2 regions of the Pseudoalteromonas sp. NZS11 genome follow, and region 1 is predicted to be linked to the other one. Evidence: predicted binding sites of a transcription regulator. Region 1 holds the regulator's gene; the other holds the start of a gene.

Region 1 (3,218 bases):
CTCTCGATGCACTAAACCTATATGGTATGCATTTAGGTACTGCGTTTCAGCTAGTAGATGATGTACTCGATTACAATGCAGATGCTGAGCAGTTGGGTAAAAACATTGGTGATGATTTAGCTGAAGGCAAACCAACGCTTCCACTTATTTATGCTATGCAACATGGTAGCGAGCAGCAAACGCAGCTTATTCGTGATGCAATAGAGCACAGTAATGGTATGGAGCATTTAGAAGAAATTTTATCGGCACTAAAGCAAACTAATGCGCTTGAATTTACAATGCAAAAAGCAGAGCTTGAAGCTGACAAAGCTATTGCCTGTTTAGACTTTTTAGCTGAGTCTGACTATAAGCAAGCACTCATAAGCCTTGCCCGTATTGCGGTTGACCGCGACCACTAGTTTTAACTAGTTACACAGTGTGAAATTAATTCTGAGCAATAAAAAAGCCTGCAAATGCAGGCTTTTTTGTTATTCTACTTTGGCTATTACGCCATGAAATCAACACCTTCTTTGATGTCTTTTTTCAGTGTTTCAAGCATGTCATTTTTTGCTTTTGTTTCAAATGCGCTTAGTTCGCCGTAAGAAAGAATTTCTTCTACGCCGTTTTTACCTAAACGTACTGGATGTGCAAAGTACTCTGCATCGCCATTTTCAACAGCAACGTAAGCGTAATCTACAACTTCTTCACCCTGTAGGCCTTTAACTAAAGACATACAAAAACGAGCTGCAGCAGCACCCATAGATAGCGTAGCTGAACCACCGCCTGCTTTAGCATTTACAACTTCAGTACCCGCATTTTGGATACGTGGAGTAAGTGCAGCAACTTCTTCATCAGTGAAAGAAACACCTTCAACTTGAGAAAGTAGAGGAAGAATAGTTGTGCCTGAGTGACCACCAATTACTGGTACTTTCACAGTTGCTACGTCTACGCCTTTAAGTTCAGCAACAAATGCTTCTGAACGAATAACGTCAAGCGTAGTAATACCGAATACGCGTTTAGCGTCGTAAGTACCTGCTTTTTTGAATACTTCAGCAACGATTGGAACTGTGCCATTTACTGGGTTAGTAATAATACCTACTAACGCTTTAGGACAGCTAGCAACAATGCCTTCTGCTAAAGTTTTGATGATACCAGCATTTACATTAAATAAATCAGCACGATCCATACCTGGTTTACGTGGCATACCCGCTGGGATAAGAACGATGTCAGAGCCTTCAAGCGCTTTGTTTAATTCGTCTGCGCCAAAGCCTGCTACTTTAACATCTGTTGGGATGTGAGAAAGGTCAACCGCAACACCTGGTACTACTGGTGCAACATCATAAAGTGATAATTCAGAGCCAGCTGGTAAGCCTGTTTTTAATAATAAAGACAACGCTTGGCCGATACCGCCTGCAGCACCTAATACAGCAACTTTCATTGGAATTCTCCGTAATTTGAGGTAGGAAACATTTGTGGCTCTTAAGATAATGAAATTAGCGACTAAAAACAAATTTATCCTGTCTATTTCAAGTATATTTTCGACCATAGTCGTAAACTTTTGTGATTTAACGCATCAAACTGGCAAGTTAACTAAACAACTGCTGCATAATTATTCATTTTTGTGTAGAATTTGCGGCATAAATAACAAAAACGAATAAAGACTATGCAACCACAAGATAAACAAGAAGCACTGGTAAAAGCATTTAAATCACTATTAAAAGAAGAAAATTTTGGCTCTCAAGGCGAAATAGTTGATGCATTAAAAGATCAAGGCTTTGACAATATAAGCCAAAGTAAAGTATCGCGCATGTTAAGTAAATTTGGTGCTGTACGCACACGTAACGCCAAACAAGAAATGGTTTACTGCTTACCTGCTGAAATGGGTGTACCTACGGCTAAAAGCCCATTACGCCAATTAGTAATCGACATTATGCACAACGAAATGATGATCATTATTCGTACCAGTCCAGGCGCCGCTCAGCTTATTGCTCGTTTATTAGATTCATTAGGTAAAGCAGATGGCGTACTAGGAACAATTGCAGGCGACGATACTATTTTTATCGCTCCTGCTAAAATATCTGAAATAGATGTAACACTTGAACGTGTTCGCATTTTATTTGATACGGTTTAATAGCAAACTAAATTTGTTTTAAAAACCCGACTGAAGGCGCAAAGAAAGCAGAACCCATATCGGCTTGAGTAAAATCAAGCCAGTGGTCGTAACAATCCCCTTCCCCTAAACGACTATTAAGTACTTTTTCAAATGCGGTGCCCGTACAAGCGCATGTAATTGATAACATTCCCTGCTCATACACATCGCCATAAGGCATGCTCTGATTTAATAATAGCGGTTGTCCATCTTCGTCTTTTAGTTCGCTACGTAAAGCATGACTGGTTTCAATCGCAGGGATAATTAGTGTGTTATCAAGGCGCGTACGCCCCATTATTTGTTCTTGCTCGCTCAATGATAAATGCTGCCACATAGTTAAGTCATGCTTATAACGCTGTACATGAATATAACTCCCCTGATCTTCAAAATTACCAGGGTTACTAATTAAAGCCGTAGCGCGCTTTTTTCTTCCATGAGCTGTATCGCCACCATAAATAAAACCATTAAAATCACGACCATCTAAAAAGCGAAAATTACGAATTTGCTCCACCAGCTCAACATCGGGAGCAAATAGTTTTAAAATTTGCAGCGCAAATAAATGGTTAACGTCTTCACGGTCAGAGCGAATTTGCACAAATAAATCGCACGGTTGTACGCTCATTTGATGATCGCTATGGTTTATATTAGGAAAGCTCTGTAATTCGCTTGGGATGTATTCAGGGAGGATATGCGGCCAATATTGCGCACCAATAGCAACCATACAAGAGAGCATTGATTCTGAAAATTGATCGCTAAACTCTTCTTCAATAGCGCTTACTTGTTTTAACTTTGCGCGAAGTGATTCATCTTGACCATCAAACACATTAAAAAATAAGTGCAAACCGTGTAAGTTTGCTTCAGCACAAATCCCTGATTGCGCTTGCGCCATTGTTATTCCTTAGTTTTACAGATAAAAACACAGCGAATAACAAATTAATTACGATTCGAAAAAATTCACCGTGTGAGGTTTTATTTTTATTATAACCTGTTCATTATTTTCAAATGACTGGCCATATTGTGCAGCAACTTCAATTTCTTGTTCATCAATAACAAGTGAATAAACATACGCCGAACCAATAAAGCGACGACT
Region 2 (3,218 bases), on a different contig from region 1:
TTTGGCTTCTGAGTATGCTGTTGCGCCGATATCAGATTTTCATGTAGGCGCAATTGTTAAAGCACTTGATGAAAACGATGAGGTAAACTTTTACTTTGGTGCAAATGTAGAATTTAATCATCAAGCATTGAGTTTAGTGGTTCATGCAGAGCAATCGGCTATAAATAACGCATGGTTAAACGGTGCTAAAAAAATAGTTAAAATAGCGATTAGCGATGCACCGTGTGGGTATTGCCGCCAGTTTATGAACGAACTAGCTGATGCGAAAGAGTTTGATATTTTACTTCCTGATCAGCAATTTAAACTTGCTGAATTACTGCCGCATTCATTTGGACCTACCGATTTAGGTAACGAATTTAGCTTATTTAACCCAAAACCACAGCAAGGTAAGTTTAGCTTTGATGGCCTTGATGAAACCCTTGCACGTTTTGCACTTCATGCGTATGTGCCTTACAGCCAAAACTTTAGCGCCGTAAAAATAAGTACATTTAGTGATGGTGATTTTTACGGAAGTTACGCAGAAAACGCAGCATACAGCCCAAGTTTATCGCCACTACAAAGTGCACTAAGTCAGTTTTTTTTAGCTGGGCTTAGCTTTAATGAAAGTACGGTGAAGGGAGTAACATTGCTCGAAACAGCGGGTCGTGAAAACCAGTCGCAAGTAGCAAAAGCTGTACTTGCCAGTTTTGCGCATTTACCAGCACTTAAAGTAATTAGCGCATCACTTAAATAGTGGCTTGCATACAATAAAGCACAGCCGGAGCTGTGCTTTATTAAAGCGAGTCATTCTATCGAATTAAATAACTCACTAACTAAGTGCTATAACCTGTATTAATCAAGTAATACTTTTGCCGCTTCTAATACTACCGCTACAGATTTACGCTCAATTTCACCATGGTCAACATTTGGTATTTCTTGGCGAGTACGATTAACAAGTACGCCTGCTACACATGCTGCTTGTAAACCAAGGGCTGCACACATAGTGAATAATGTTGCTGATTCCATTTCGTAGTTCATTACGCCAAGTTTTTGCCACTCTTCGCAGCTACCTTGTAGTGATTTAGGAACGTAACCAGAATGCGTATCGTAACGCTCTTGTCCTGGATAAAATGTATCGCTTGATGCAGTAATACCAATATGAAAATCGATATTTAAGTTTTTACATGCTTGTACCATAGCTTGTGTTGCATAAAAGTCAGACACAGCAGGGTAGCTAAGAGGAGCAAAATGCTGGCTTGCACCGTCTAAACGTACAGACGCTTGGCTAATTAAAATTTCGCCTTCGTTGATATGTGGCTGAATCGCACCTGTTGTACCAATACGTAAAAATTTACGCACGCCAAGTTGTGCTAATTCTTCTACTGCAATCGACGTAGATGGACCACCAATACCCGTAGAACAAACAACCACCGAATGGCCGTTTAGTTGACCTAAGTAAACATGAAACTCACGAGTTTGAGCAAGGCAGGTTGGGTTGTCTAGGAATTGTGAAATGCGTGCAGCACGATCTGGATCGCCCGGTACAATCGCAAGTTTTGCACCTTTAAGATCGTCAATACATAGTCCTAAGTGAAATACCTTTTCCATAGCTAAGCCTTTTTATAATAAATTGTGTCAATCTAGCATCATTGCTAGAAACGTTTATCAAGTACAGGACGATTGTCCGTTTTATATTAACTCCTCCAATTAAGTCTTAATAATTTTAAGAACTAATTTGATTTATTCATCAACTATGAATATTCAATCAAGTGCTTATATAAGTAGCCTTGTTGTGCTGTTGACATGTTCAAGCAGACATAATAAGTATCAACCAAGCGCGTAACTACAATTAAATAGTTTATGGTAAATGTTCATTAATATTAAATTAATTCAATGGCTTAAATTTGTATTAAGCACGTAAAAGATAACGTGTTTATTCATATTAGGCACAGACTTATTTAGCAAAGTGGAATTTATTTGAAGTTTAGGCACTTTTGGTGATTTTGCATAACTAATCAAAAGTAATTAGCTACGTACAGAATAAAAATCGAAGGAGTTTATTATGAGCACACAATTTGAAGCATTTAAAAACAAAGTTGAGCACTGTTTGTGCGCACCGGGTGATGGCGTATACACAGTAAATACTGCAAAGGAGCGCAAAGCCGCACTGCGTAATAAACTTTATGGACAAACTGAAAACGTTGATAATTTGTGGCGCGAGTCTTTAAATGAATTACCAAATTCTCCACATAAAGCCGTTATGTTAGGTATTAGCTCAGACTGTGGCGGTGGTATTTTACGCGGTGCAAACTGGGGGCCACTGTTTGTGCGCTCAGCTTTAATTGATCAGCAACCGCAGTGTCACTCGTTTGATTTAGGCGATGTACGTGTAATCCCACATTTACTTCATGATAAATACCTAAATGATGCAACCATTTCTAATTGCCAAAAAGCCCTATACGGTAATGAAGATAACGACTATTACGTAAGTCCATTATCAATCACAGAGGATGTATGCGACAGCTTTTACGCGACATTTAAAGATAAAGGGATATTTGGTATTGGTGGCGATCACTCAATTAGTTACCCACTTACCAAAGCGTACTTAAAAGCAAAACGTGAGCAAGGTAAGCGTACCGCTATTATTCACTTTGACGCGCATACAGATTTACTTGTTGAGCGCCTAGGCATAGATTTATGTTTTGGCTCTTGGTGTACACATATTTTAGAGTTTTTACCGGCACCACATCATTTAATACAATTTGGTATACGCTCAAGTGGCAAGCCTAAAGCGCACTGGGAAAGTACCTTTGGCGTTAAGCAACATTGGGCACATGAAATCATTGAGCGCGGCGCAGCAGCGGTTGCTGCCGACGCTATTGCACAATTAAAAGCTGATAACGTTGATGAAGTATACGTAAGCTTTGATATTGATGCGCTTGATGCAGAGTTTGCATCTGCCACAGGTACGCCAGAACATAATGGTTTAACACCACAGCATGCGCTTGATATTTTATCAGCCATTGCGGATGAGTTCCCGATTACGGGTGCGGATATGATGGAAATAGCGCCATTTACCGACAGCTCTTTAGTTGGCCAATCAAGCTCTGAAACGACACTTAGAGAAGGCGCTAAAATTTCAGCCTTTTTAATTAGTGCGATGAACAAGTAAACTGTAGGAGCTATAAATACTAGCACTATCAGCGTATAAGTGTGCATTACATGACTAAAAACTAGCA

Evidence for each region. Region 1 encodes ArgR, which controls arginine synthesis, uptake and breakdown. Its sites were predicted from a motif close to ANTGAATANNTATTCANT; they were not measured.
Region 2: I6E82_RS05955 (arginase family protein) is a predicted target of ArgR. The motif match lies at 1,982-1,999, and genes of this name have one in related genera.

What each region holds. Positions count from the first base shown of each region.
Region 1 covers NZ_JADYWP010000016.1:14,367-17,584, reverse strand. Annotated here, with positions in the region: gene ispB (octaprenyl diphosphate synthase) at 1-398, shown strand, start outside; gene mdh (malate dehydrogenase) at 485-1,417, opposite strand; gene argR (transcriptional regulator ArgR) at 1,643-2,110, shown strand; gene I6E82_RS19325 (Dyp-type peroxidase) at 2,118-3,017, opposite strand; gene I6E82_RS19320 (ABC transporter ATP-binding protein) at 3,066-3,218, opposite strand, start outside.
Region 2 covers NZ_JADYWP010000002.1:515,534-518,751, reverse strand. Annotated here, with positions in the region: gene cdd (cytidine deaminase) at 1-733, shown strand, start outside; gene udp (uridine phosphorylase) at 832-1,587, opposite strand; gene I6E82_RS05955 (arginase family protein) at 2,042-3,151, shown strand.